DNA from 3 places in the Ensifer sp. Root954 genome. Region 2 is predicted to be linked to each of the others. Evidence: riboswitches for the same ligand, from Rfam matches in the RefSeq annotation. Region 2 holds a riboswitch; each other region holds the start of a gene.
What was found. A riboswitch is a leader RNA that binds a small molecule or an ion and turns the genes downstream of it on or off. The one in region 2 is predicted to bind cobalamin.

Region 1 (9,995 bases), on a different contig from region 2:
ATCGACATGACGTCGGCGTCCATCGCCGCGATTGCGGCCATGATGTCGTTGAACTCGGAGTAGCACATATGGGTGTGGATCTGGGTCGCATCGCCCACCCCGGCTGCACTGAGACGGAAGCACTCCACCGCCCAGTCGAGATAGGCCTTGCGATCGGCATTTCGCAGCGGCAGGCCTTCGCGCAGTGCTGGTTCGTCGATCTGGATGATGGCGATGCCGGCGGCCTCGAGATCCGAGACTTCATCGCGCAGTGCTAGTGCGATCTGCCGGCACACCACGGAACGTGGCAGGTCGTCACGAACGAAGGACCATAGCAGCATGGTGACCGGACCTGTCAGCATGCCCTTGACCGGGCGATCGGTCAGCGACTGCGCGAAGGTCGCCCACTCGACCGTCATCGGGTTTGGTCGCGAAACGTCGCCGAAGATAACAGGCGGACGCACGCAGCGCGATCCGTAGCTCTGCACCCAGCCGCTCTGGGTGAAGGCGTAGCCCGAGAGCTGCTCGCCAAAATATTGCACCATGTCGTTGCGCTCGAACTCGCCGTGAACGAGTACGTCGATGCCGACCTCTTCCTGCCAGCGCACCGCCAGTTCGGTCTCTCGGCGAAGATAGGCGGTGTAGTCGACATAGCTGAGTTCGCCCTTCGCATGCAGTGAACGGGCCTGCCGAACCTCCGATGTCTGTGGGAAGGATCCGATCGTCGTTGTCGGGAAGAGCGGCAATGACAGCTTCTTCGCCTGCAGTGCCCGGCGACCCGCGAACGGGGACTGCCGCTTGCTGTCCGCATCCGTCAGCGCTTTCAAGCGCCCGGCGACCAAAGGATCATGGATCCTGAGTGAGGTGAGCCTCGCCTGGGCGGACGCGATCGAGGCGGCGAAAACGTGCTCGGAAATGGCAAGCCCCGGCTCGAAGGCGCTGGCAAGCAGGCTGAGTTCGTCGAGTTTCTGCGTACCGAAGGCGAGCCAGGAGGAAAGTTCCGGATCAAGCGCACGCTCCAGCTCGAGATCGATCGGCACGTGCAGGAGTGAGCATGAAGGTGCGAGCTCGATGCGGTCGCGGCCGTGGGTCGAAGTCAGAGGCTGCAGCCGGCGGAACAGGTTGGCCAGATCGGTCCGCCAGATGTTGCGGCCGTCGATGACCCCGAGCGATAGGACCCGGTCCGCCGGAGCCGATTGGATGAGCGTGTCGATCTGCTGCGGCGCGCGCACGAGATCGACATGCAGTCCATCGACCGGCAGCGCCAACGCCGTTGCCGTGTTGTCGCCGATCGAGCCGAAATAGGTCGCCAGCATGATCTTGAGTCCGGGCACGTCGGTGTCGAACGTGCGATAGGCGAGGTCGAGGGCGCGACGATCCTTGTCCGCGAGATCGAGCGCCAGGCAAGGCTCGTCGATCTGGACCCAATCGGCGCCGGCGTCAGCAAGCTCCGCCAGGACCCTCACGTAAACGGGCAGGAGCCGTTCGATCAGATCGACCGGATCGAAGTCGCCGCCCTTCGATTTGCCGAGCTTCAGCAGTGTCACCGGGCCGATGAGCACCGGGCGTGTGCGATAGCCGAGGGCTTGAGCTTCCTGGAAGGCTTCCAGCGGCCGATTGTGGGTGAGCTCGAAGCGCTGATCCCTGTCGAACTCGGGCACCATGTAGTGATAGTTGGTGTCGAACCACTTTGTCATTTCGAGCGCGGGAGTGCCGCTGCTGCTTCCCGAATGGGTGCAGCCGGCGGCGCAGGGCGTTCCGGCCGAGCCGCGCGCCATGGCAAAATAGGTGTCGAGATCGACCGGGCCGCCCGTCCAGCCATAGGCCGGCGGGATTGCGCCGACAAGCACGGCGGCATCGAGCACGTGGTCGTAGAAGGAGAAGTCGTTGGAGGGGATGATGTCGATGCCGCGCGTTTTCTGCGCGGCCCAGTTTTCAGCGCGGAGCTTGGCTCCGGTATCGAGAAGTTCGCCGCGGCTGGCCTTTCCGGCCCAATAGCGTTCGAGCGCGAATTTCAATTCGCGACGGCGGCCGATGCGCGGGAAACCGAGATTGGCAGTCTTGATGGTCATTTCCTTACCCCGAAGGTTATGGGCAAGGCTTGAATGCGACGCAGCCGCGGCGCGAGAGCGATCCCGCGTCCTCAACGCGCCTCATCGGACACCCCGCCCGTGGACGTTGTTCATCGCGGCAGGTCTCCTGGCTTGCGGGTCGTCGCGGACCGTTCCGTCTTCCCGAGGCGTCTCCCTCAGTGACATCTTCGAACGGCCGCTCTCCGCTTACAGTTGCGGGGGCAGCTCCGGCATGGGCGCTTGTCTGGCGCCGCACCGAATTCCCTCTTAGCTCCGTCCCTCCAAAGGCGGGCGAAGAACCACGATGGGGCGACAATGCCCTGTTCCGAGTTTTTCGTCAATCGCATAAAGAAATGCTTATGTCTTTATTCTCTCCCGCCGCCGCCCGCGGCGAGACAATGGCAGGACGAGGTCTTTCCATTGCTTTCCGCTCACGGGACGGTTGCGGTTTGGTCGAAGCGTCCTCCTCCGGCCACTGCCACGGATCCGCCGCGTCGCCAACGCGCGCGCGGATATGCTCTTGATCTCGCGTCAGGCCGATATCCCGGAGTTGGAACTCGTTGAACGTGTCGATGGCAACCGGAGGGTTGAGGGTCTTATCGGCCCAGTTCAGGACATGGTAAATCGTTGATCGCACTGCGCTAAGCATTGCTATCCTCACTTCTTTCAAGGGCGTGTGTTCGCGAAAAAAGTGAGGGTTTTTGCCGTTTCGCGCAAAGCGATTTCTCGCATGCTGGCATAAAGAATGCTTATCTCAGTTCCATGAGCAAGATTCCTCCCATGAGTGCGGTGCGCGCCTTTGAGGCCGCCGCCAGGCACCTGAGTTTCACCCGCGCCGCCGAAGAGCTCGGCATGACGCAGGCGGCCGTCAGCTATCAGATCCGGCTGTTGGAAGATCGCATCGGCGCGCCGCTGTTCGTTCGGCTTCCGCGCGAGGTGCGATTGACCGGCGCCGGGCGGCAGCTAGCGCCGAAGGTGACCGAAGCGATCGATCTCTTGGGGGCGGCCTTCTCGGAGATCGCCGACAAGACCGAGCATCACCTGCACATCTCGGTGCTGCCAACCGTCGTGTCGAGCTGGCTCGGTCAGCGCCTCGCGTCGTTTCAGACCGCGCATCCCAACATCAGCATCAGGGTGCACATGTCGACCGAGTTGGTCGATTTCAAACGTGACGCCATCGATCTCGCGGTGCGCAGCGGCGCCGGCGACTGGCCGGGCAACGATGTCTTTCCCTTGTTTCCGCTCGATTACGTGCCTGTCTGCACGCCATCCTTCCTGGAAAAGCACCAGCTCAAGGAGCCCGCGGACGTTCTGAGAGTCCGGCGTTTCGGCAACGCCAGCTGGTGGCGGCGGTGGATGATCGAAACCGGCGTCGAGCCGCCGGCAAGCAATGGCACCGAATTGATCTTCGACGTGCAGGCGATGGATGTCGCCACAATCCTTGCGGATCACGGCATTGCGATTGCCGTCTCGACCTTCCTGATGGATGAACTGAAGAGCGGCAGGCTCATCCGGCCGTTCGAGCATGTGGTGCGCGACGGCCGCGCCTATTGGCTCGTCTATCCGCAAAGCACCAGGCGGCAGAAGAAGATCCAGGCCTTTCGCGACTGGGTCGTCGCCGAGGCCGATGCGTCGAACGCCATGCTTTCGACCGTGATGGAGCAATCCTGTCCGGCGTCGCGTCGGACCTACCGCGGCGCAATGTAGAGACACAACGGGGCCTACTCGGCCCGTCGGTCTTCTGAAGATGACGCTTTCATGGAGAAACTGAAAATCAGCTGAGAACGGCTGTTACCAAACTGACATGGCGGCTCCCTAAAGACTGCGGCCAACCGCAGAGAAGGGAAGTATCAGCCCTCCGACGCGGATACCGCAAGCCATCGTCGGAGGCCCGTTTCCATGAAAATTGTCCAGATCAGCGACACCCATCTCAGCCCCGCCAAAAGCCACTTCAACGGCAATTGGGAACCGGTTCGCGCCTGGATCGAGGCGGTGGCACCCGATCTCGTCATCCACACCGGCGACGTCACCATCGATGGCGCCGACCACGAGGACGACATCACCTTCTCGCTCGATCTGATCGGCCAGCTCTCGATGCCGGTGCTGATCGTTCCCGGCAATCACGATGTCGGCCATCTGCCGGGTTCGCACCAGCCGGTGGATCCAGTTCGGCTTGCCCGCTGGCGCCGGCTCGCCGGTCCGGACTACTGGGGCCGCGACCATGGCGACTGGCGGCTGCTCGGCCTCAACAGCCTGCTGATCGGCTTCGAGGACGAAGAAGACAGGCAGTTTACCTGGCTGGAGGAACAGTTGCTCAGCCGCGACGGCCGCCGGGTGGCCGTCTTTGCCCACAAGCCGCTCTTCGTCGACGATCCGGGCGAAGGCGACACCGGCTACTGGGGCATCCGTCCGCGCCAGCGCCAACGCCTGTTTGATCTTTTCGCCGAAGCCGAGGTGGCGCTGCATGCAAGCGGCCACCTGCACTGGGCCTGGACGGGCAAGCACGCCGGGACGTCGCTCGTCTGGGCACCGCCGACCTCCTTCATCATTGATACGCTGGAACGGCCGATGCCGGGCGAGCGGCTGGTCGGCGCCGTCGTACACGAGTTTAGCGACGTCAACGTCGAAAGCGAGATCATCGCGGTGCCGGGACTGACCAGCCACCTGCTCGATCCGATCGTCGAAGAGGTCTACCCGCTGGCGGCCAAGAAGACGGTCCGTGTGGAGGCCGCGCAATGAGCGTGCTTTCGCTAGAGGGTATCACCAAGTCCTATGGCGGCAACGCGATCCTGAAGGGGGTTAGCCTGCAGGCGGAGGCGGGTGAGTTCATCGCGCTCGTTGGTCCTTCCGGCTGCGGCAAGAGCACGCTGTTGCGCATCGTCGCCGGTCTCGATCATGGCGACGGCGGCGAGATCGTCATCGGCGGCCGCAGCGTCGCGCGCATGGCGGCGGCCGATCGCAATGTCGCGATGGTCTTCCAGTCCTATGCCCTCTATCCGCACCTGACGACGGGCGAGAACATCGCCGTGCCGCTTGCGATGCGGCGGCTGACAGCGGCGCAGCGCCTGCCTGTGATCGGCAATCTGATGCCGGGGCAGAAGCAGATCCGCAGCGATATCCAGCGCCAGGTCAAGGAAATGGCGCTGGCGCTGAAGATCGATCACCTGCTCGACCGCAAGCCCGGGCAGATGTCCGGCGGCCAGCGCCAGCGCGTGGCGCTCGCCCGCGCCATGGTGCGCCGCCCGGCCGTCTTCCTGATGGACGAGCCGCTCTCCAATCTCGATGCCAACCTGCGCGTCCATGCCCGCGGCGAGATCGTCGATCTCCACCGCCGCGCCGGCGTGCCGACGCTCTATGTCACCCACGACCAGTCGGAAGCGCTGTCGATGGCGGATCGAGTGGCAGTGATGATCGGCGGCAATCTCTTGCAACTGGCGACCCCGAAGGAGATCTACGACAACCCCTCCCATATCGAGGTCGCACGCTTCCTCGGCCAGCCGAAGATCAACGTGCTGGAGACCCGCACGGATACGGCGAGCATCGTGCGTTTCGGCGATCTGGTGCTTCTGGCAAGCCGCGGACAGGCGCCGGATGCTTCAGTGAAGCTCGCAATCCGCCCGGAATTCGTGCGCTTCCATGCGGCAAGCGCCGGCCGGTTGAGCGCGCGGGTCGAGCGTATGGAGTTCCTCGGCTCTGAGGTAATCGTTTACGCCCGCCTCGATGCGATCGGCGAGCTGGTCACTGCCAAGTCAGCACCTGCCGAGGCCGCGGTGCTCGCGATCGGTCAGCCCGTTGACGTCGAGTTCATGCCGGAACGGGCGATGCTGTTCGACGGCGAGGGCACCCGGCTGCCAGCCGAGCGGGTCGCTATCGCCGCGACGCTGGAGAAGATCCATGGCTAAGGCGGGTTCCAATCGGGATACGGCGGCAGGGGCGGCGGATTTCGTGGATACCGCCCTCTGCCCTGCCGGGCATCTCCCCCACAAGGGGGGAGATCGGCTGGAGGCAATGCCTCAGCATTCATCTCTGCGAGACGGCGCCCAGCCGGCGCAGCGGCTGCGGACCCAGACGGCGATCGGTGCCGCGACCACCGATCCCGATCGCCGCGAGGCCCGCATTGCCTGGCTGTTAGCGCTGCCGGCCATCACGCTGCTCGTCCTCTTCATCCTTTTACCGACCGCGGCGGTGATCGTTCTCGGTTTCACCGATTTCGAGCTCGGCTACGGCAGCTTCCGCTTTGTCGGCTTCGAGAACTATGCCGAACTCTTCAGCGACCGCACCTTCCGCCGCTCGCTCTGGAACACCACCATCTACACCGCGATCGTCACACCGGTTTCGATCGTGCTGGCGCTGGCAATCGCCATGCTGATCGAGGCGGAAACCAAGGGCCGGGCGTTCTTCCGCACGGTCTATTTCCTGCCGGTGGCCTCGCTGCTCGTCGCCATGGCGACGGTCTGGCAGTTCCTGTTTCACCCGACCATCGGCCCGATCAACACCTTCTTGGCCGTTTTCGGCATTGCCGGCCCCAACTGGCTCGGGGCCTCCGGCACGGTGCTCTATGGTCTGTCGATCATCGGCATCTGGCAGTCGGTCGGCTTCAACATGGTGCTGTTCCTTGCCGGTCTCACCGCCATCCCGCGCGAGCTCTATGCCGCAGCGGAAGTCGACGGCGCCAAGACCTGGTTCGATCGTTTCCGGCTGGTGACCTGGCCGATGCTCGGGCCGACGACGCTGTTCGTCACCACCATCAGCATCATCAACTCAGTGAAGGTGTTCGAGACGGTGAAGACGCTGACCGAGGGCGGTCCGAACAAGGCGTCGGAGGTGCTGCTCTTCACCATCTACCAGGAGGGCTTCGTCTATCTGCGCGTCGGCTATGCCTCGGCCATGACCGTCGTCTTCCTCGCCATCCTCGTCGTCCTGATGTTCCTGCAGTACCGCGTGCTCGACCGGAAGGTTCACTACGCATGACCAACACCATCTCCGTCACCCGCCTCATTCGCCTCGCCGTTCTCTCGTTTGGCGCGCTCATCTTCCTCGCGCCCTACATCTTCATGGTCTCGACCGCCGGCAAGGCTCAGAGCGAGATCTTCTCCTCGTCGCTGTCGCTGATCCCTGAGCAGTGGTCCTATATCGAGAACTTTTCCAAGGCGCTGTCGCGCGTCTCGATGACGACCCTGCTCTTCAACGGCGTTGTCGTCTGCGCGCTGATCTTCGTCATCCAGATCGTCGTCGCCATCCCTTGCGCCTATGCCATGGCGAAGCTGAAGTTTCGGGCGGCCCGCACCATGATGGTGCTGGTCATGCTCGGCCTCCTGGTGCCGATCCACGCAACCGCGCTGCCCATTTACGTGGCCTTCGACAGGTTGTCGGTGCTGAACAGCTACGCAGCGCTAGTGGCGCCGTTCTCGATCTCGGTGTTCGCGATCTTCCTGTTCCTGCAGTTTTTCCGCGCCATGCCCGACGATCTGATCCATGCGGCACGCCTCGATGGTATGTCTGAAGCCGGCATCGTCGCGCGCGTCATCGTGCCAAACGCCTGGCCGGCGATCACCGCCTTCGCAATCTTCTCGGTCGTCGCCCACTGGAACGATCTCTTCTGGCCGCTGATCGTCGTCACCAACCAGGACTATGCGACCCCGCCACTCGGCCTTCTCTACTTCCGCGCCGCAGAAGCCGGCGACGACTACGGCGCGCTGATGGCCGCGACCCTCATCATCACCCTTCCCCTCGTGACCGCGTTTCTGCTGGCGCAGAAGCGTTTTGTCGAGGGCATTACCATGACCGGTCTCAAAGGCTGAACGGTCCAACCTGGAGCGCAACCCATGACACATCTGAGACAGCTTTTCACCGCGGCTGCCGCATCGCTGATGCTCGCAGCCCCCGCCGACGCCGAGACCCAGCTGACGGTGCATTATCCGATGCCCGGCTTCTTCAAGGACGTGATGGATACGATCTCGAAGAAGTTCATGGAAGAAAACCCGGATATCAAGATCACCTTCGCCAATCCGTCGGCGACTTATGAGGAAGGCATCCAGACGATCATGCGTCAGGCCGGAACGGCCGAGATGCCCGATCTCACCTTCATCGGCCTCAACCGCCTGCGCATGGTCAACGAGCGCGACGTCCCCGTTGATCTCGGCCCGTTCATCGCCAAGGACGGCAACATGGCCGAGCAGGGCTTTTCCGAAAGCATCCTGAAGCTCGCCCAGGTGGGCGGCAAGCAGGTGGGCCTTGCCTTCGCCACCTCCAACCCGATCATGTATTACAACGCCGATCTCGTGCGCAAAGCCGGCGGCGACCCGGAAAACCCGCCGAAGACCTGGGACGAGGTCATTGCGCTTGGGGGCAAGATCAAGGCGCTTGGGGACGGCAACGAGGGCATCGATTTCCGCTGGCAGGGCGATGACTGGATGTTCTCCGCGCTGCTCTTCGGCGCCGGCGGCGAGATGCTGAGCGAAGACGAAAGCAAGGTTGCCTTCAACGGTCTCGAAGGTGAGAAGGCCGTCGAAGTGCTCGACCGCATGGTCAAGGAAGGCGGTCTGCCGGTTTTGACCAAGCAGGCCGGCGAGCAGGCCTTCGTTGCCGGCAAGGTCGGTTTCGCCTTCCAGACGACGGGTGCGCTGCGCAACACTATCAAGAATGTCGGCGACAAGTTCGACCTGCGCACTGCCCATATCCCGCTCATCGACCCGGCAAAGGGCAAGCTGCCGACCGGCGGCAACGCCGTCGTTATCCTGACGCGCGACGCCGAAAAGCAGGAGGCCGCCTGGAAGTTCGCGAAGTTCGCAGCCGGCCCCTATGGCGCCTCGGTTGTCGTTCCCGGCACCGGCTATGTGCCGAACAACGAGCTGGCCGCCAAGTCGCCTGAGTATCTCGCCAACTTCTACAAGGAAAACCCGCTGTTCCGCGCTGGTCTTGAGCAGATGGCGCTGATGCGCCCCTGGTATGCCTTCCCCGGTAGCAACGGGGTGAAGGTGACGCAGACGATCGTCGAGAACCTGTCGCGCATCGTCGAGCAGCAGGCCTCGCCGAAGGAAGCGCTGGACGAGGCCGCGGCCGAAGTCGAAAGCCTGCTGCCGCGCAGCTGATCCTGTAACCAAATCGATCGACGCCGCCCCGAAGGAAACTTCGAGGCGGTGTTTTCGTGTTTGCTCACGCGAGGTGGCGAACAGTCCCGCCTGCGTAGAGCCGGCAGTCGAGATTGAGATGGCGGCAGCCCGACGCATTCTCGGCCATATCGAGCAACAGCGCCGCCGCTGCGAGCCCCATGTCACCGTCGGGCATCGAGATGGTGGTGAGTGTTGGCGTCATCAGCCGGCCAAGCGCGATGCCGTCGAAGCCGGCGACGGAGACATCGTCAGGCACGGAAAGGCCTTCACGCCGCAGCGCTGCTATCACGCCGAGCGCCAGCAGATCGTTGGAAGCGATGATTGCGGTCGGGCGGTGCTGCGCAAGAACCGTCGCGAGGTCGAGGTTTTCATAGCCGTCGACGAAGGGGATCTCGACCGCCTCCATCGGCCGGGCGCCGGCTTCCTGCATAGCGGCCAAATAGCCGTCATAGCGCAGGCGCGCCCGGTCGGATGAACGGAAGTGGCCGGAGACGACGAGGATGCGGCGGTGACCGTGGTCGAGGATGTGGCGAGTGAGATCGAAACCGGCCCGGTAATTGTCGACGGTGACGGCGGCAGCGAAGCGTGCGACCGGCCGGTTGTTGAGAAGCACCGTCGGCGGCAGCGCCGCCGAAAGCGCCTCGCTGGTCTTGGCGTCGCAGAGCGTCAGGATCAGACCGGTCGGCCGCTGTTCGAGCAGCGAGCGCACGGCGCGCGCCTCGAGTGCGGGATCATAATTGGATTGGGCGATCAGCACTCCATGGTTCGCCGCCTGTAAACGGTGCTGGATGCCGCCGAGCGAGGCGGCAAAGACCGGGTTGGTGACGCTTGG
Region 2 (9,995 bases):
AGCCGGAGAAAATCACCTGCAGCACCGGCGCACCGGTCGATTCCAGCACCGTCGGCTGACGGTCGGCACCGGGCGACGAGACCGCAAAGCCAGTGGCGTTCATCACCACGTCGGGTGCGGCCTCGGAAAAAATCGCCTGCAGCGTGCCGACGGAAACGGCATCCTTGAGGCTTGAGACGAACACCGGCAGTGCCCGCACACCTTCAGCCTCCAGCGCATCGATCAGCGCCTCCACCGGCCGTGTCTCGCCACTCTGCACGAGCGCGCGGTAAAAGCAGATCCCAACCGTCGGGGGTTCGAATCCCTCCCTCGCTACCATCCGTCCCTGAACAAGGGACTGCCATTCGCTGACGCCGATCACGCCAGCACCCGGCCACCAGATGCCGGCCTTCAACAGGGGCTTTGCCGGCTGCGGCTTCTCCGCACCTGTGACCAGTGCGGCCGCATAGTCGAGAAACAGCCCGGCATTGTCCGAGCCGCCTTCGGTGAAGTAAGCCCAAAGGCGCTGGCGGTCGTCGGCTGCGACGGTGGAGAAAGGCTCCAGCCCCGGATCCGGCTTGTCGTCACCCGGCAGAACCGCGATCTCGAAACGATGGGTGACGGCAGCCGCATGCAGGGCTTCCAGCAGATAACGGAAATAGCTGGCGCCACCGAGCGGCCGGACGACGATCAGCTTGGCGTGACGCGCCGTGCGCTCGACGTAAGTGTCGACCGACATCGGGTGCATCAGGCTCATCAGGCTGGCGATGCGCAGGCTCAAGCCTCCGTCGCGTCGGCCGTGAGCCGCGGCGATCGAGGAGAGCTCGGTGTCGGCGGCCGAGAGGAAAAGGATATCGGCCGGCGTTTGCCCAAGGTCGATCGCCTCGTTGCCGTCGGCGATCGTTCCTTTCTGGGCGAGAAGCAGATGCATTCGTCTTGTCCGGTGGGGCAATTCCGAACGAAAACGCTAAAAGCGTTTTCCATCCGGAACTGCATTATTTCAATGCGTTAGATCATTTCATTCAAGAATGATCTAGACGAGCGCGGTGATCGCAGCGCGCACCGCCGCCTCGTCCATGTCGTGCAGGCCGATGACGACGAGGCGCGTACCGCGCTTTTCGCCGGCGCCCCAGGCGCGGTCGTAATACTGGTCGATGCGGGCGCCGACCGCCTGGATCAGGAGGCGCATCGGCTTGCCGGGCACGTCTGCAAAACCCTTGAGGCGCAGAACGTCGTGCTCCGCGATCACGCCCTTCAGGCGATCGATGAACGCCGAGGGATCGGCGATCGAACCGAGCTCGACGACGAAGCTGTCGAACTCGTCGTGATCGTGCTCCTCACCTGCCTCGTGCTCCATCTCGTGATGCGACTTGCGGTTGGCGATATCGCTTTCCGTGCCGACACCGAGGCCAAGCAGGATGGCAGCGGCGACTTCGCCGTTCTTCGCCTCGATCATCGTCGGCTTGCGGCTGGTGCGCGAAGACACCTCGTCGCGTACGGCCTTGAGGCCGGAGGCATCGATCAGATCGGTCTTGTTGAGAACGATGAGATCGGCGGCCGTCAGTTGGTCCTCGAACAGCTCCTCGATCGGGCTTTCGTGATCGAGATTGTCGTCCTCGACGCGCAGCGCATCGACCTTGTCGTGGTCGTCGGCAAAGCGGCCAGCGGCAACGGCGGCGCTGTCGACCACCGTGACGACGCCATCGACGGTCACTTCGCTGCGGATATCCGGCCAGTTGAAAGCGGCGATCAGCGGCTGCGGCAGGGCAAGGCCCGAGGTTTCGATGATGATGTGGTCAGGACGGTTTTCACGCTCGAGCAGCTTCGTCATGGTCGGGATGAAATCGTCAGCCACGGTGCAGCAGATGCAGCCATTGGTAAGCTCGATGATGTCGTCCTCGGTGCAGGCCTCGGCACCGCAGCCCTTCAAGACATCGCCGTCGACGCCGAGATCACCGAACTCGTTGATGATCAGCGCGATGCGCTTGCCGTCGGCGTTCTGCAGCAGGTTGCGGATCATCGTCGTCTTGCCGGCGCCGAGGAAGCCGGTGATGACGGTCGCCGGGATCTTGCCCTGGTTGGCTCTCGCAGTGGTCATGGATCAACCCTTCATTTTCAGCGGCAAACCGGCCGCGACAAAGTAAACTTCAGCGGATTTCTCCGCAACGATCTGGTGAAGCCGGCCGGCATGGTCGCGAAACTCGCGGGCCATGCGGTTCTCGGGCACGATGCCGAGGCCGACCTCATTGGAAACAAAGACGAGGCGCGCCCGCGCCTCAGGCAGATACGCAACAAGGGCGGCGAACTCCGCCGTCATGTCGCGCTCTTCCAGCATGAGATTGGTTACCCATAGCGTCAGGCAGTCGATCAGGACCACATGGCTGGGATCATCGATGCGTCTGAGGATGCCGACGAGATCGAGCGGCTCCTCATGCGTCGTCCAGCCCTCGCCGCGGCGCGTCCGGTGATGGTCGATGCGCTCGCGCATTTCGTCGTCCCAGGCGCGGCCCGTTGCGACATAATGCATGGTGAGGCCGGACGCTTCGACGAGCCTCTCGGAAAAGCTGGACTTGCCGGAACGGGCGCCGCCAAGGACCAGCACGGGCCCGGCGCTGAGACTGCTCATCGTGGCTGCCTCAACATTCCCAAAACAGCCGTCGGTGGCAAAAGCCATCGGACGCGCCACGGGCGCGTTCTTGAAAACATCTGCGAGCCAAAACAACCTCCGTGATGGCGTTGGAGACAAAAGTCCCCTCGGGCGGAATGCCCATGCCGGATGGCAGGTCTCCTGGCTCACGGCGTCACGGGCCGAACATCGCCTCGCCCTTAAACGGCAAGGTTCCGATGTCAGGGCCCGAGCGGCCCGCCTCACCTTCCCGGCGTCTTTCCGGTGCCACAGCGAACCTTTGCGCGTCGTCTCCGACGCATGGGCGCTGTGAGGGACATCGTGAAAGGCGGACGATTCGTAGAAGAAGAGGCGTCCAAACCCGGCTGATCACGATGCCACGCCAGTGGCTTTTCCGGCTTGATCCCCGACCTGCCCCGATTGCCCATGCAACCGGCCGACAGCCCGGCACCAAACCCGATGGCGAACCCTGACCGTTCTACAGTCGCGGGGTCGGCTGCGATAAGGATGCCCGATTTGGGTCCATCCGTCACATTCCCAATTATTCCCCCAGATCGCCACGACAAGGGGGAACCATCCAACACCTGATGATTAGGAAGCGGGCAGCCCAAAGTCAATCGACGCATGCGACGCCTCCCCGGCCGAGTTGCGCCACGCGACGATTTGTCGGGCGTCAGGCACGACGGCGGTGTGAAGGGAACCGATGTCGAAACCTAGTGCTATGGATAGCAAACTGCTGCTAACACGTGTGTCAAAAATGCCGAGGGCGAATCTCGCCAGAAAGGGAACCTTTCGAGTGGATACCGACCTGCGCCGCGTCGTCCTCATCGTCTCCCTGTTGAACCTCGGCTATTTCGGGGTCGAACTCCTTGTCGCGCTTTCGATCGGCTCGGTGTCCCTCATGGCCGACAGCGTCGACTTCCTCGAAGACGCCTCCGTCAACATGCTGATTTTCTTTGCTCTGGCCTGGACGGCGCGGACCCGCGCGCGGGTCGGCATGGCGATGGCGTTCATTCTACTGGTACCGGCGCTGGCCTTCCTTTGGACGGCCTGGGCGAAGTTCATGGATCCGGTCCCGCCAGAGCCCTTTGCCCTGTCCCTGACCGGACTTGGGGCGCTGGTGGTCAACCTCTTCTGCGCCTATCTGCTCGTCGCCTACCGTCACACGAGCGGCAGCCTCACGCGGGCAGCATTTCTCTCGGCCCGCAACGATGCCTTCGCCAATGTGGCCATCATCGCCGCGGGTCTGGCGACAGCCTATCTGTGGCAGTCGGCCTGGCCGGACCTGATCGTCGGCCTGGGGATTGCCCTGATGAACATGGATGCCGCGCGGGAAGTCTGGGAAGCCGCAAGCGAGGAGCACGATGTCGCAGCGTAGTTCCGCCGGATAAGCTCGTTCCTCCTGTTGGGCCCGACGTACCGGACCTGCTGACTGACCGTTGCCGCGCCGCTAGCGGCTGAGCAACTCGTCCAACCAGCGACGATCGAGCACAGCCTCCAGCTCGTTCGCGACATCGTCGAGCGCCGCATCGACCGATTGGCGGTAGTTGTTGGCGCCGCCTTCGATGCCGAAACTCTTGAGCAGCGCGCCACGATAGGCGTCGCTGGTGAAGAGCCCATGCAGGTAGGTGCCCATCACGCGGCCATCGGCCGAAAGCGCGCCGTCGGCGCGATTGTCGATGCGCACCGATGGCCGGCCACAGTCTGCACCTTGCGTCTTGCCAAGATGGATTTCGTAGCCTTCGAGCGCCACATCATGCTCCAGAGACCAGGCGCGGCTGTTGCGCACCGTCTTTTCCGGCGCCATCTCGGTCTCGACCTCGAGCAGCCCGAGACCCTCGACCGCACGTTCGCCGCCCTCGATGCCGAGCGGATCGGTGACGCGCCGGCCGAGCATCTGGTAGCCGCCGCAGATGCCGATGACCCGGCCGCCCCGGCGCACATGACGTTCGAGGTCACGGTCCCACCCTTGCGCACGGAAATCGATGAGGTCGCCGATGGTCGACTTCGACCCGGGAATGACGACGAGGCCAGCGTCTGCCGGAATGGGACTGCCAGGCCGCACGAAGACGAGATCAATCTCCGGTTCGGCGGCGAGCGGATCGAGGTCGTCGAAATTGGCGATGCGCGACAGTACCGGGACGGCAACCTTCAGCGCCCGCCCCTCGCCGCGCGTCAGCTTCTCCAGCACGACGGAATCTTCGGCAGGCAGGCGTGCCGCCGCCTTCAACCACGGCACGACGCCGAAGCAGGGCCAGCCGGTGTAGCGGTTGACGGCAGCAATGCCGTCGTCGAACAGCGTGACCTCGCCGCGGAACTTGTTGATGAGATAGCCGGTCACCATGCGCCGGTCTTCCTCGGGCAGGATCGCATGCGTGCCGACCAGCGAGGCGATCACCCCGCCGCGGTCGATGTCGCCGACCAGCACGACCGGCACGTCGGCCCGTGTCGCAAAGCCCATATTGGCGATGTCGCCGGGCCTGAGGTTGATTTCGGCCGGCGAGCCGGCGCCTTCGACCACCACGAGATCGGCACCGGCCGATATTTGTTCGAAACTCTCCATGACGGCGCCCAGCAGTTTGGGCTTGAGCGCCTGATATTCCCGCCCCCTAGCCTGCCCGGCGACCTTGCCCTGAACGACGATCTGGCTGCCCACGTCCGACTGCGGCTTCAGGAGCACCGGGTTCATGTGCACCGACGACGGCACGCGCGCGGCCAGCGCCTGCAGCCATTGCGCGCGGCCGATCTCGCCGCCGTCGTCGGAAACGGCGGCGTTGTTCGACATGTTCTGCGGCTTGAACGGCCGGACCTTCAGGCCCTGATTGGCGGCAAGCCGGCAGAGCCCCGCCACCAATACCGATTTTCCGACATCCGAGCCGGTTCCCTGCAACATGATCCTGCGTGTCATGCGGCCATCGGTAACACTGAAACGGGCAGCGGCAAAGGTCTGTTTCGACACGATTTCGCCGCAATTGACAAAGCCCTTTCACGCATTGTTTCGCGCTTTCGCAAGGCTTGTCGAAAATGTCGCGGCCGATAGCCAGAATGCGACATGGCGTGGCGAGTTTGGCATTCAATTTTTTGCAGCGCACACCTATATCAGCGGCATAGCAACACGCCCCGGAGGATAAGCCTCCGGCCTCTCAAGGTTCATGTCCATGCTGTATATTTTCAGCAAGCCCAATTTCGTTCAGATCGCCTGGAACTCGAAGGTTCCGTCCAGCCAGTCGCGCGTACGCAACCTCGTCGTCGACGCACCCTTCGGCCCGCTCGGCGTCATCCGCACGTCGAACGTCGGCTAACGCCAGCGATCGGGGCGCAAGCCCCTTCGAGCTCTCCTCCCAGAGCCTCCTCCACCGCCCCTCCGGGGCGGTTTTTTTATGTCCGGCATTGGCCCTGAAATGCGAAGGCCGCATCAACCTCTTCAAGAGGGATGCGGCCGCCAAAAAACGCCTGGTCACTTCGGAAAAACACACCGAAGGTTCGCTCAAAGTCCGGGACGCACAAACCTGATCCGGACCGGCGGCAGTCCCCCGCCGCGAGAAGAACAATTAGCTGGACATCGTTACCGGATGGTTATTGAGGATTTAACCAAAGATGAATTCCGGACTTTTTTGTAAATTTTTCGCGACATGCGCGCCATTTGGCGTGACGCAATCACGACAGGAAACGTCAGGATCTCGACAGGGTTCTGAGGTCCGTGGCGCCCAGCGCCATTTTTTGCGGCAAGAATTGTCGCTATTGCTTAAATTCGGGGTCTCTCACGCACAAAATACGCGCTTCGGCGATGTCGCAGACAGAACGCACGAGACCCCGTCCTTCCCGGTCAACCGATTGAAGAGGTTGATTTCTCAGCGAGAAACCTTAGGCTTGGTTTGCGGTATAAGAGGAGATTGGCTGGCGACAGGGTTCCGCGGCCAGGGCTGAATACGAACTCCCACACCGTCCGCAGCAAGGGTGAACCTTGGCTTGTTTGATGCCGAACCCCCGGCTGCATCGTTGTTTCGGGTGACGGAGGATGTCGCGTCCGCCGTGGATTCCCGTTTGGATCTTGGCTGCAAAATAAGACTGGGAGGTCTTGCAACATGAAGAAACTCCTCGCTTCCACCATTCTCGCCGCTGGCCTCTATGCCATGGCGGGTTCCGCGCAGGCCGCGGAATGCGGTGAAGTCAGCATTGCCGAAATGAACTGGGCTTCTGCCGGCGTCGCCGCCCAGGTGGACAAGTTCATTCTGGAGAACGGCTACGGCTGCACGGTGACGCTGGTCACCGGCGACACCATGCCGACCTTCGCTTCCATGAACGAAAAGGCGCAGCCCGACATGGCGCCGGAACTCTGGGTCAACGCCGTGCGCACGCCGCTCGACGCTGCGATCAAGGAAGGCCGTCTCATCGAAGCCGCCAAGATCCTGAGCGAAGGCGGCGTCGAAGGATGGTGGATCCCGAAATTCCTCGCCGACGCGCACCCGGACATCAAGACGGTGCAGGACGCGCTGAAGCACCCGGAGCTCTTCCCGGCACCGGAAGACTCGTCGAAGGCCGCCGTTCACAATTGCCCGTCCGGCTGGAACTGCCAGGTCTCGACCGCCAATCTCTATCGCGCGCTGAACGCGGAGAAGGACGGCTTCCTGCTGGTTGATACCGGCTCGGCTGCCGGCCTCGACGGCTCGATCGCCAACGCGTTCGAAAAGAAGACCGGCTGGCTCGGCTACTACTGGGCACCGACCGCCATCCTCGGCAAATACGAGATGACCCGCCTCTCCTTCGGCGTCGATCACGACAAGGCCGATTGGGACGCCTGCACCGCCGTGCCGGATTGCCCGAGCCCGAAAGTCAATTCCTACCCGGTTTCCGACGTTTACACCGTCGTGACCAAGTCCTTCGCCGACAAGGCGAGCGTTGCCATGGACTACGTCAAGGCGCGCAAGTGGGACAATGGCACCGTCAACAAGGTTCTCGCCTGGATGGACCAGAACCAGGGCACCAACGAGGACGGCGCCAAGCACTTCCTCGCCGAGTTCCCGGATATGTGGACACAGTGGGTGAGCCCGGAAGTGGCCGAAAAGGTCAAGGCAGCGCTCTGATCGAATATGACGGCAGGCGGACCGTGGAATCGGCCGCCTGCCCGTTCCGGTTTTGATGCCGGGACAGGGAACGATGGGGCGTCCTTGCGGGTTTCGTTTGAACGTTCATCGTCTCAGAGGCGGCGAACCGGGAGCCTTCGCGTCGCTATCAGGTAAGCGGGCGACACATTTCGCTGCCACAGTTTAAGTGCCGGGACCCAAAGAGGTCACCCAAGTGTGCGCCGTCATCGACCCGTTCGATGCCGAGACGCGGCCGGCTTAAAAAAACTTCCGGCCAAGAAGGGGAAACAAATGGCCTCCATCTGCAGTGTCTTGCCAGCGTTGCTCTGCAAGTTCCCTGCCATTGACGAGAGCACGATCCGGCTCGCCCGCAAGGCTGTCGATGATAGCTTCAAGGGCTTCGTGCGATCCTATGGTAACGCCATCGACACGGTGGTCCAGCCGCTTCAATGGTTCCTGAACTACCTCGAAAGCCTGTTCGTCGGCTCCCCCTGGATCGTGATCCTGGCGGCGATGACCGCGATCGTCTATTTCGGCAGCCGCAACATCAACGTCACCATCGGCACCGCGCTGTCGATGATCGCCATCGGCCTTGTCGGGCTTTGGAATGACACCATGGTCACGCTCGCCATGGTCACCGTCTGCACGCTGATCTCCATCCTCATCGGCATTCCGATCGGTATCCTGATGGCGCGCTCGGACCGGGTGCAGTCCTTCGTCAATCCGATCCTCGACGTCATGCAGACGATGCCGAGCTTCGTCTACCTGATCCCGGTCGTCATGATCTTCGGCATCGGCAAGGTGCCGGGGCTGATAGCCGTCGTCATCTACGCGGTGCCACCGATGATCAGGCTCACCAATCTCGGCATCCGCCTCGTCGACAAGGAAGTGCTGGAAGCGGCCGACGCCTTCGGCTCCTCGACCTGGCAGAAGCTGAAGAACGTGCAGATGCCGCTGGCGTTGCCGACCATCATGGCCGGCATCAACCAGACGATCATGATGTCGCTGGCGATGGTCGTCGTCGCATCGATGATCGGCGTCGGCGGCCTCGGCAAGAACGTGCTGCAGGCGATCGCCAACCAGTTCTTCACCGTCGGCTTCCTCAACGGCTTTGCCCTTGTCGGTATCGCCATCATTTTCGACCGTACCAGCCAGGCCTTCGGCAAGCGGCTGCAAAAGCACTCGGAGGTTATCCATGGCTAGTCACGCGATCGAGGTGAAGAACCTCTACAAGATCTTCGGCCCCCGCGGCGTCGACTTCGTCGATGCCGTCAAGAAAGGCATGGGCAAGGCCGAGCTCAACGAGCAGCACGGCCACGTGCTCGGCCTGCAGGACATCAACATTTCCATGCCCGCCGGCAGCGTCATGGTGGTCATGGGTCTCTCGGGCTCCGGCAAGTCGACGCTGATCCGCCACATCAACCGGCTGATCGACCCGACCGCCGGCGAAGTGCTCTATGACGGCGTCGACGTCTGCAAGATGAACGACAACGATCTGCGCGAATTCCGCCGCCACAAGACGGCGATGGTGTTCCAGAAGTTCGCGCTGCTGCCGCACCGCACCGTGCTCGACAACACGGTCTACGGTCTCGAAATCCAGGGTGTGGAACGCAAGGAGAGCGAGAAGCGCGCCCGCGGCTGGATCGAGCGCGTCGGTCTCAAGGGCTTCGAGAACCACTATCCGAACCAGCTGTCGGGCGGCATGCAGCAGCGCGTCGGTCTCGCCCGCGCGCTGACCAACGATGCCGACATTCTCTTGATGGACGAAGCCTATTCGGCGCTCGACCCGCTGATCCGCGTCGACATGCAGACGGTGCTGCTCGACCTGCAGAAGGAACTGAAGAAGACCGTCGTCTTCATCACCCACGACCTCGACGAGGCGCTGCGCCTCGGCGACAAGATCGCGATCCTGCGCGATGGCCGCGTGGTGCAGCAGGGCACCGGCCAGGAAATCGTGCTGTCGCCGGCCGACGACTACATCACCGCCTTCGTCAAGGAAGTGAACCGCGGCCGGGTGATCAATGTCGAGACCATCATGCGGCCGATCTCCGGCAATGCCGAAGGCGTGCCGCTTGCAACCGGCACTGTACTGGAATCGGCGGCGCGCACGATGACCGCCGCCCGTGTGGGAACCGCCCACGTGGTCGATGAAAACGGCCGCCCGATCGGCGCCCTCGACCTTTCCACGGTCATCGCCGCGATGGTCACGCCGGTCAGCCACGAGGATCGCGCTGCGGCTTGAGACAAGCGATGATTGGGGCAGCGACCGACGCGGCCCCTCATCCGCCAGCCGGAACCTTCTCCCC
Region 3 (9,995 bases), on a different contig from region 2:
CCGGACGCGGTGCGCATCGAGCGCCTGCTTCCCGGCCCGATCGAGCGGGTCTGGTCCTATCTGACGGAGGAAAGCAAGCGCCGGCTCTGGATGGCGTCCGGAACGATCGGATCGAAGGAAGGGGCCGAGGTCGAGCACGTCTTCCGCCATTCGGAACTGACGACGGAGGACGATCGGCCACCGCAGAAATACGCCGAGCACGCCGGCGAGGTGCGCAATTACGGCCACGTGCTCGCCTGGGAGCCGCCACGACTACTGGCCTATACCTGGAACGAAGAGACCGGCACCCCGTCGGAGGTCCGCTTCGAACTCAGCCCCCGCGGCGACAAGGTGCTGCTCGTCGTCACCCATAAGCGCATCGCCGACCGCGCGGTCATGACCAGCTTCTCCGCCGGCTGGCACGTACACCTCGACATATTGCGTTCCCTGCTCGAAGGCGAAAAGCCGGCAGCCTTCTGGAGCAAGTTTGCCGACCTTGAAGCGCAATACGACGCGCGTATTCCGAAGCCCTGACGGCGGGATGTGCTTGAAGGTCAAGGCGCGTGCAGGCCCCGGCAAGGATCGACTTGCCGGCGCTTTTCGTCAGGCGCGGGCGAAACCGAGAACGAAAAACGCCAGCGCGCCGATCGAGGCCCATGTGCGCACGTGGTTCCACCAGACCCAATCGGTCAGATAGCGCTCACGCCAGAGATCGGTCGCCGCCTGACCGGGGGCTGCCGCGGCGAGCGCGTCATTCATCGGCACGTTGAAGACAATGGTCACCAGCAGCACGCCAACGACATAGGCAATGCCACCGGCGGCAAGCCACCACCTGCCCTCGCCCCCCGAGATGAAGGCGACGACGACGAGCGCCAGGGCGAGCAGCGCCGTGCCCATGAAGGCGCTGAGGAAGATCGGGTTCTGGATCACGACATTGATGGCGTTCATCGCGGCGATCCCCTGCTCCGGCGGCAGCCGCGACAGGGCCTGCATGATGCAAACCGAGAAGATGAAGAACAGCCCGGCCATCAGGCCGGAACCGATCGCGGCGGCAAACGCCAGAGCGGGGATCAGCGGGATCATGCGGCAAGACTCCAAACACCAGTTGCTGCGGTTTCCCGGGCGTAATCGGCAAAGTCGCGCGGACGCCGCCCAAGCACGCGCTCGACATCGGACGTCATGCTGGAATTGCGTCCGTCGAGCACCGAGGTGAAGAGATAGCGGATGAGTTCGACATAGTCATCCGGCACGCCGTCCGCCTTGAGATGCGCTGCGAAGTCGGAAACCGGAATGGCCTGATAAGAGATCCGACGGTTGGCGGCCGCGGCGATCTCGGCGACGGCCTGGGCAAAGGTCATCAGGCGCGGGCCGGTCAAGGCATAGACCTTGCCGATATGCGCATCGTCCAGAAGGGCCTCAACCGCCACGTCGGCAATGTCGTCGCAACTGACGAAGGGCTCGGTGACCTCGTCCACCGGCAGGAAGACCGAACCACTCACCACGCCGTCGGCCAGGAAACCTTCGTCGAAATTCTCGAAGAACCAGCTGCCCCGGATGACCGTCCAGTCGGCGCCGGAGGCCTGCAGCGCACGCTCGGAGGCTTCCGCCTCGTCCTCGCCGCGGCCCGACAGGAGCACCAACCGTTTGATGCCGGAGCGAACGGCAAGGCTCGAGAACTTGGCGATGACGTCGACGGCGCCCGGCACCGCCAGATCGGGCTGGTAGCAGACATAGATGCGATCGACATTTTCAAGGGCGGGCGTCCAGGTCGCCTCATCCGTCCAATCGAAGGAAGGCGACGCCGAACGGGCGCCGATGCGGACCGCTATGCCCCGCTCCCGAAGGCGATCGGCCACCCGCCGCCCCGTCTTGCCGGTACCGCCCAAAACCAGTGTGACTTTCTGAGACATCGTTTCCTCCTGAGGTTCCACCAACAAACATGAGTATCTCTCACATTTGCAAATGTGATAAATCCTCGTATTTTAGGAGTCAAGTCAAAATGTGAGCATTACTCATGATTCCAGATGCAAGTCCCGCCACGCTTCCCGCCGACGACGAGCCTGCGCTGCGCCGGACGCCGAGCCAGAAGCGCAGCCGCGAGCGCGTCGAGCAGATCCTTGCCTGCGCGACGGCGCTCATCCAGGAGAAGGGCAGCGACGCCATGCGCATGAGCGAAGTCGCTGAAAAGGCGGGGATTTCGATCGGCTCGCTGTATCAGTACTTTCCCGACAAGGCGGCAATCGTGCGCACGCTGGCCGAGCGCTACAATGCGGTCTGCAACGAGTGCATCGCGGCCGAACTGGCCAAGGTCACGTCGATAGCCGAACTGCGCGACGCCTTCTCGCTGCTGTTCGACATCTACTACGACATGTTCCTCGCCGAGCCGGTCATGCGCGACATCTGGTCGGCGATGCAGGCCGACAAGGCGCTGCGCGAGATCGATCTTGCGCAAAGCCGCGCCGGCGGAAAGCTGCTTGCCGATGTCTGGGCCCGCCTTGTGCCGGAGACACCGCGCGAAGAGATCGACAGCGCCGCCTTCCTGATCATGCATCTCGGCGACTGCACCATGCGACTTGCAGTCTCGGTCGACCGGGCCGAGGGTGACCAGATCGTCGAAGCCTACAAACGCATGACCATCAAGGATTTTGTCGCGGATGGACCGCGCGGCGGCGCGCACTCAATTGACAACTCCATGACACAATCCTAATCATCTGGGATCGATTGGTTCCCGGGACGCGAACGTGTTTCGGGAGTAAACGGGAATGTGACGGATGGACCCAAGCTGGGCATTCAAATCACGGCCGACCCCGCGACTGTAGAGCGACGTCGATCCACCGTTCCGGAGCGATCCGGAAGAAGCCACTGGCAAGACCGCGAGAGGGCGGCCGAGCTGGGAAGGCGAGGCAGATCGAGGGCATCGAGCCCAACGCCGTGAGCCAGGAAACCTGCCACTCGATACGGGCATAGGGCCCAACCGGGAATTTCCCGATGCCATCACGGAGGTTGTCATGGCTACGTCTACCATTTCGAGCACCCCGCTCTCCCTCAGCGATCGTCTGACCGCTGGCGTCATCGCGCTCTTCATCGGCGCATTCCTCGTCTTTGGCGCCGGCCTTGCCAACTCGGCAGTGCTGCACGACACGGCGCACGACACCCGCCACTCCTACGGCTTCCCCTGCCACTGACCGATGCGCCGGAACGTGAACAACGTTCCGCATCGAACAATCTGCGGACCTGAACGCATCCGGCCCGAGCCGGATGGAGGCCTGCGTGCATCCCGGTTTTTCCGGCGCGCGAAGGCCATCCGCAGCATAGGGAAAATGGGAAGGCTCAAGGACCACGCCACAGGGCGTGGCTTTTGTCGTTATCGAGGGATTTCAAGATGATTGTCAGAACGCTTCTGGCCGCGATCGTGGCTGGATTGATTGCCGGTGTCTTCATGACCGGCGCCCAGGAACTGCGCGTCACACCGCTGATCCTGCATGCAGAAGAATTCGAAGGCGAGGCACCGGCCGCTACCGAACAGCCCGCCGCCCAGCCGGGTGCGGCACAGCCGGCCGCAGAAAACCACGACCAGCATTCGTCGCTCAAAGCCGTGTCGCCGTTCGGCGCTTTCCTCGACGCTTTGTCGCCGATCACCCCGGCCTATGCCCATGAGGGCGAGCATGAGGAAGGCGGCATCATGTTCGGCATGAGCCGCTTCTCCGGCACGCTGATGGCGAACCTCGTCACAGGTTCCGGCTTCGGCCTGCTGCTCGCCGGCGTCAGCCTGGTGATCGGCTACCCGATCACGCTCAGGAACGGCGCGCTGTGGGGCGCCTGCGGCTGGCTTGCCGTGCACATGCTGCCGGCGATCGGTCTGCCGCCGGAACTGCCGGGCTTTCCGGCAGCCGAACTCGGCGACCGCCAGACCTGGTGGCTGGTGACCGTGGCGCTCTCCGCCGTCGGCCTCTATCTCGTCGTCCTGCGCGAGGAGATCGTCTCCAAGGTCGCAGGCCTGGTGGCGATCGCAGCACCCCATGTCTACGGGGCGCCGCAGCCGCTCGATATCACCAGCAACGTTCCGGCCGTGCTCGGCGCCGAGTTTGCGGTTGCCGCACTCGCCACCACGCTTGCCTTCTGGATCGTGCTCGGCGTCGTCTCCGGCTTCATCAACGAGCGCTTCGTCAAGGCACAGTGATCACTGATCACAGATCACAGATCACAGATCGTCAGCAAAGCGACGGCGGGGTTCAGGTCCCGCCGTTTTGCATGAGATGCGCCGCCAGCCGCGCGCGGCGATCTTCCGGCTCCAGCAGCACGCAAGAGTCGCAGAAACTGCCCCCTTCCGTCTTGAAGTAGAGACAGCAGCCGCAACGGATCCGATACTGGCGCGACAGCTCAGCGCCGCTTGCCGGATCGAGAGCCGCGATCTGCTCGTAGCAGAGCTCCTCTGAGTAGAGCCGCGAACCCGGTCGTTTGACGATCGCCAGCGCCTCGGCCATGCCGCGCGCCTCGTCGCCGATCGCGCGGCCGATTTCCAGGAACGCGCCGGCCAGGGCATCGGCCGCGAGCCGCCATTGCGCCCCGCTCGACAGCCCTGCTCGCGCTTTCAGAACCGCAACGACGGGTGCCAGATGGGCGATGAAGCCCTGTTCGAATGCGCTGGCACCTTCGCCACCCTGGCGCTCCGTCGCCGGCGGATGCAGGCGAAAATGATAGCGCTTGCCCGCGATTTCGACGCCACGGTGAAGCCGCGTCCAATCCTCGAAACGAATGCCGGCCACCTCCGCCTGCAACCCGGCGCCGAGATGGAACGCGCCAAGGACCACGCTCAGCTGGCGGCTATAGAAGGCGATCAGATGCGCCGCCCGGACCCGGTCGGTCATGCCGACCCCAAAGAAATCCTGATAGGCGAGCCCCGCCTCGAGGCCAGCGCTGCCCGCAGCCCAGAAGTCGCCCGGCGCGCTGAAATCACTGGCCGCCGGCCCGAGCGAGACGGCAGCCTCGGGAAACTGGGCACGCGGATGGTCGGCGACGGCCAGCGCCTGCGGCGCAAACGCCGCGGTCTCCGCTGTCGGCCGGTGGTCGTTCAAGCGCATGCCGTCTCCGTCGTCCGTTCTCATCCTCTGGCGCGGGATGCGGGCGGATTACCACACGCGCCTTCCCCCTCCTGCAGCCAGCCACCGTCGAAGCCCGCCCGCTCAAGGCCGAGGCGGATCGCCGGCATGCTGCGCATCAGCGCCCAGCTAAGGCCGCTTTGCCAGTTCTCGATCATCATGACAACGAGGCCCTGGTCAAGACCGACGACCCGCGCATCGATCCAGCCCTCCGGGCCTGCGCCGGCGGCCAGGCTCGGGTTAAAGCCGCCAGGAAAGCGCCCTTCGCTCAAAAGTCCCGGATAACTGTCTGCCATATGCACCAGGGAGGCCCGCGCCGCATCCGGCTCGAACGGCAGGCAGGCAAGCGGCGCCCAGGGCACGAGCGTGCCGTCATCAAGGCCGTAGGGTGCGCCGCGGTTCACATAGCCGAAAAGCCGCTGCTGGCGCCCATCCGCAAGCCGCAGCCGGCCGCGCGGCGCATGGCAGGCGCTCAGGCCCCACAGGTGCTCGCCATATCCGGCGAAACCGCCGGGATTGGAGCGCGCATGGTCCCGCTGCAAGGCGATGGCGCGTCGGGTATTCTCGAAATAGTCCGTCCCCCGCTCCCGCATCGGCCGGTCGGAAAGCCCGCGCAGATCGAGCCAGGCCTGCGGAAAGAGATGGATGAAGAGTGGCGCCGCATGCAGATGCGGCCGGCCGTCGACGGGAATCCAGTCATGGCCCTCGGCAAAGGCCGCATAGTGCTCCGGTTCGATCGAATGGTCGGGCGCGCCGAGTGCCAGCACATAGAGCAGCAGCGCTTCGCTGTAACCCCGCCAGCGATGCTTCAAGAACCGCCCCGGCGGCCGCCAGCCCATCGTCAGCGTGTCGCCCCGATTGAGCGCCCAGCGCCAGTCCACCCGCGCATAGAGCCGATCGGCAAGAGCGCGGATCTCGCATTCGTCCGCATCCCTACCGGAAAAATATGCAGAGGCGGTCAGGCAGCCGGCGATCAGCAGCGCCGTATCGACGGTCGAAAGCTCGCTCTGCCAGGTACGCTCGCCGGTCCGCATGTCGAGGAAGTGATGGTAGAAGCCGCGATAGCCGGTCGCCTGCCGGTGGCGGGACTGCGGGCTTTGGACAAGGAAGCGCAGCGTCGTCGCCACCCGCCGCGCGGCATCGCTGCGCGAAAGCCAGCCGCGCTCGACGCCGATCGGATAGCAGGAAAGGCCGAAGCCGGTCGCAGCGATGCTCGCCGGCGCGCCCGGCAACGCGGTGTCGGCGATCAGTCCGGTGACCGGATCCGAATGTTCGAGGAAATACCCGAACGCCGTCTGCTGCAATCGATCGATCTGAAATCGCTCAGTATTTTCCGTACGCTGCGGCATTTCGCCTTTCCTGTCCGACATCCGGCCTCATGCAGGACCCGGCAAAATCACTCTTTAGTGAAGGCCAACTACACCCAAACGGTCGCCGAAATCCAATCTTGTGTTACAGTCTTCTAATCTGACCGCGCGCAATGACTGGTTGAAGCGATGTTGAGCGTGTTGGCGTTACTCCTTTCATTGAGTGGTGGCCCGAGCCCATCGACCGCCGAGGCGACGAATGTCGACGTCGAACTGATCCTGGCGGTCGACATGTCCGGATCGATGGATCTCGACGAGGCCCGCATCCAGCGGGCCGGCTATGTCGAGGCACTCCGGCATCGCGACTTCCTTGATGCGGTCGAAAGCGGCCAGCTGGGCAAGATCGCCATCGGCTATTTCGAATGGGCCGGAACGGTGAACGAGTCCTCCGTTGTCGCCTGGAAGGTCATCGACAATGCCGCCGACGCCGACGCCTTCGCCAAGCTGATCGAAGCGCGGCCGGTCGGCACACGCCGCGGCACCTCCATCTCCAACGCCATCACCTATGGCACGGCGCTGATCGATTCCAACGCGTTCAGCGGCGTGCGTAGGGTCATCGACATCTCCGGCGACGGGCCGAACAACATCGGCCCGCCGGTGCTTCCAGCCCGCGAGATCGCGATCACGCGCGGCATCACCATCAACGGGCTTGCCATCCTCATCCGCCCGTCGGTTTCGACCGGCCCGCTTGACCAATACTATGCCGAATGTGTCATCGGCGGCCCCGGCTCCTTCGTGCTGCCGGTGCACGAGCCCGAAGATTTCTCCATCGCGATCCGCCAGAAACTGGTGCTCGAAGTCAGCGGCCTGCCACCGCCGCCGACCATACGCTATGTCGATGCCTTCCCGGCGCCCGATTGCCTGATCGGCGAGAAATTGCGGCCGGGCTTCCTCGACCGGGTCTATCCGGAGCTCGACAAGTAGCCTCGCTAGACCGGACGATGCCCCCGCAACCTTTGCGCGTCAGATTGTCGTTTCCCTTCGCTTCGTCCGACGATAAGATGGCGCGTTGCTTCGCGGATCGATTCATGTCCTTGACCACCACGCCCCATCAGGCCGAACTGGCCACAGACCCGACCACCGACACCGGCAGTCAGCACATCCGCGATACATTGCGCGATGCGATCGTCGAGCGGCGGCTTGCGCCTGGCACGAAGCTTTCGGAAAGCGACGTCGGCGAACTGTTCAACGTCAGCCGAACGCTGGTGCGCGCCGCCCTGCAGGCGCTGTCCTATGAGGGCCTCGTCAACGTCGAGAAGAACCGCGGCGCCTTCGTTGCGCACCCTTCGATCGACGAGGCGCGCCAGATCTTTGCGACCCGCCGGCTGATCGAGCCCGGCGTCGTGCGCGCCGCCGCCGCCCAGATCGGCAAGGCGGAGCTTTCCGAACTCAGGCGCATGCTGGCAGCCGAGCGCCAACTGACCGAACAGCGCGGTCAATCGGCCCGTCGTGCGGAAATCAAGGCATCGGGCGATTTCCACCTGGCGCTTGCCGACCTCTCGGGCAACACCATTCTGCGCCGCTTCATGGACGAGCTCGTCGCCCGCTCCTCGCTGGTCATCGCGCTTTACGGACAATCGACCGTTTCGAGCTGCGGCCACAGCGAACACGACGAGATCGTCAACGCGATCGAGCGTGGCGACATCGACGCGGCCGCGCGGCTGATGGTCCACCACATCGACCATATCGAAGCCGACCTCGACCTGCGCGTTCTGAAGTCGACCGACCTCAAGGCAGCGCTGGAACTCTAGTGCCGCCACCTGCGCCGGGCCTGGATTTTCAAAGCTTTTCAACACCGGTCCGAGCCCGATGGAGCTCCCCGCCGCACCTCCCTTCGTCCGCCGTCGGCAAAAGCGACGCAACCAAAAGATCAGGTTCGCAAAGCCGGAGAGAACTCGCCTGCCGTCAGCGCGAATAAAATCGGTCGACAACATGGAACCATCCCGCTGCTCTCGCGTTGCCCTCTCGCTCGAAAAGACTGTGAACGAGGAATGCAATGAGCGAGAAACTCTTTCCCACTCCCATCCCCCTGAAACTTTCGGCACGACGGCAGACCGTGGTCAGAACGGTGTTCGAAGCCGTGGAACTGCTCAGGCAGTGGCCGGGCCGTCGTGGCCGGGAATATCGCGCAGCCCTCAGGCGCTGCCTGGATGCGCTGGATGGATTGACGAGTACGGACCGAGCGAGCCGCTGCTTTGCCGCAGCCGCCCGGGAATCGGGCCTGTTGCTGGCCTGATGCGGGCGACCGGGATGATCCGGAACCGCAAAGGTGATCCGGGATATCAAGAGCTCGGAGTTTGAAGCTTTCACGATGCGCCGAAGGACGATCGGCGCATCGCCCCGACCGAAAGCACCTCTGCTGCGATCAGCAAGATTTCATGCCACGCGCGGCGATCAGTCGGCGAGTTCGGCCGCTTCCTTCGGTCCACGGTCGGCAAGCGCCTTGAGCGCCGCCTTGTCGAGCCGCCAGTCCGGCGCGCCGTAACCGAGCGGCCACTTGTACGGCTCCTTGTCGTTGAAGAAGACGACGGTCGTCAGAAGCGGGAAGGCCTGGCGGTAGGTCTGCTGATCCAGGATTTCGGCATACCATGCACGCTTGTAATCGGCCGAGCCGGAGACCCCGAGTTCGGCAACGATCACGGGCTTGCCGTAACGCGAAACGCGCTGGTACTTTTCCTTGAGCGCTTCGCCGAAGCGACGCTCGCGGCCCCAATAGTCGACGTCCATCTTCTGCAGGCCCCAGACAGGGATGCCGATCGCATCGACGACATCGTCGCCCGGATAATAGGCCGCGAGATTGCGATGGCCCTTCGGCGACCAGACGTAGCGGGCGGCCGGCGCGAGTTCCCGGCACTTGCTGACGAAGTAGCGGAACGCCGTCTTGTAGCCTTCGCTGTCGCGCCGCGCCCAGGGATAGCGCTCGCCGGGCTCCTCCATCTCATGGCCCCAGCGAACGTAGACCGGCCCGCGGAAGTCGGCGGCGCGCGTGCAAATATCGGTAATCTCGCGATCGAAGCGGCCCTTACCGATATCGGCAAACAGCCGGTTGCCGCCGGCGCGCCAGTCGGCGGCATGGGTATAGGGCTCGACCGAAAGCATCAGCGCCCGCCCCTGTCGCGCGGCATTTGCGAACTTCCGTTTCAGCTGCGCCCGATCCGGCTTCTGCCAGTAGACGAAGACATGCTCGAGTGTCAGCGCGTCGCTGGATGCGACCGCATCATGCGGATCGTAAACACCGATTTCGACCGTGCGTGTTTCCCGCTCCCTTGCCTCAGGCGTGATGGCGGCGGTCGTCAGCGACCGGTCGATACCGTCTACGGGATCCTGCGCGCGGCCCGGCGTGACTCCGGCAACCGCCAGAAGCGCCAGCGCGCCAGCACCGAGGACCGATCTTGGGACAGCAATAGGCAACGATTTTCTCCGGCGTGCCACATCTGGCACCGCATAAAACCAGACATGGCTTGCTGCGCGCTGGAAGCCGGTGCGATCGCGAGGCCGTGGGCGTCATGCCCGGATGGCAAAAAGGCCGCCGCCAAGGCTGGCAACCGCC

Region 1: another riboswitch for cobalamin. It lies ahead of metE (5-methyltetrahydropteroyltriglutamate--homocysteine S-methyltransferase); the one in region 2 lies ahead of cobU (bifunctional adenosylcobinamide kinase/adenosylcobinamide-phosphate guanylyltransferase).
Region 3: another riboswitch for cobalamin. It lies ahead of ASE71_RS19370 (CbtB domain-containing protein); the one in region 2 lies ahead of cobU (bifunctional adenosylcobinamide kinase/adenosylcobinamide-phosphate guanylyltransferase).

What each region holds. Positions count from the first base shown of each region.
Region 1 covers NZ_LMJM01000001.1:174,441-184,435, reverse strand. Annotated here, with positions in the region: gene metE (5-methyltetrahydropteroyltriglutamate--homocysteine S-methyltransferase) at 1-2,051, opposite strand, end outside; cobalamin riboswitch at 2,151-2,370, opposite strand; gene ASE71_RS00720 (hypothetical protein) at 2,389-2,700, opposite strand; gene ASE71_RS00715 (LysR substrate-binding domain-containing protein) at 2,832-3,758, shown strand; gene ASE71_RS00710 (metallophosphoesterase family protein) at 3,951-4,790, shown strand; gene ASE71_RS00705 (ABC transporter ATP-binding protein) at 4,787-5,953, shown strand; gene ASE71_RS00700 (carbohydrate ABC transporter permease) at 5,946-7,022, shown strand; gene ASE71_RS00695 (carbohydrate ABC transporter permease) at 7,019-7,852, shown strand; gene ASE71_RS00690 (ABC transporter substrate-binding protein) at 7,877-9,142, shown strand; gene ASE71_RS00685 (LacI family DNA-binding transcriptional regulator) at 9,207-9,995, opposite strand, start outside.
Region 2 covers NZ_LMJM01000027.1:77,421-87,415, reverse strand. Annotated here, with positions in the region: gene cobN (cobaltochelatase subunit CobN) at 1-910, opposite strand, end outside; gene cobW (cobalamin biosynthesis protein CobW) at 1,013-2,077, opposite strand; gene cobU (bifunctional adenosylcobinamide kinase/adenosylcobinamide-phosphate guanylyltransferase) at 2,081-2,605, opposite strand; cobalamin riboswitch at 2,740-3,198, opposite strand; gene ASE71_RS22325 (cation transporter) at 3,402-3,983, shown strand; gene ASE71_RS22320 (cobyric acid synthase) at 4,056-5,513, opposite strand; gene ASE71_RS36535 (hypothetical protein) at 5,764-5,907, shown strand; gene ASE71_RS22315 (ABC transporter substrate-binding protein) at 6,691-7,689, shown strand; gene ASE71_RS22310 (ABC transporter permease) at 7,981-8,892, shown strand; gene ASE71_RS22305 (quaternary amine ABC transporter ATP-binding protein) at 8,885-9,931, shown strand.
Region 3 covers NZ_LMJM01000025.1:15,046-25,040, reverse strand. Annotated here, with positions in the region: gene ASE71_RS19390 (SRPBCC family protein) at 1-513, shown strand, start outside; gene ASE71_RS19385 (DUF1772 domain-containing protein) at 583-1,062, opposite strand; gene ASE71_RS19380 (NAD(P)H-binding protein) at 1,059-1,889, opposite strand; gene ASE71_RS19375 (TetR/AcrR family transcriptional regulator) at 1,994-2,686, shown strand; cobalamin riboswitch at 2,685-2,947, shown strand; gene ASE71_RS19370 (CbtB domain-containing protein) at 2,988-3,164, shown strand; gene ASE71_RS19365 (CbtA family protein) at 3,362-4,159, shown strand; gene ASE71_RS19360 ((2Fe-2S)-binding protein) at 4,212-5,060, opposite strand; gene ASE71_RS19355 (glucoamylase family protein) at 5,081-6,427, opposite strand; gene ASE71_RS19350 (DUF1194 domain-containing protein) at 6,575-7,369, shown strand; gene ASE71_RS19345 (GntR family transcriptional regulator) at 7,474-8,196, shown strand; gene ASE71_RS19340 (DUF982 domain-containing protein) at 8,442-8,681, shown strand; gene ASE71_RS19335 (glycoside hydrolase family 26 protein) at 8,840-9,856, opposite strand.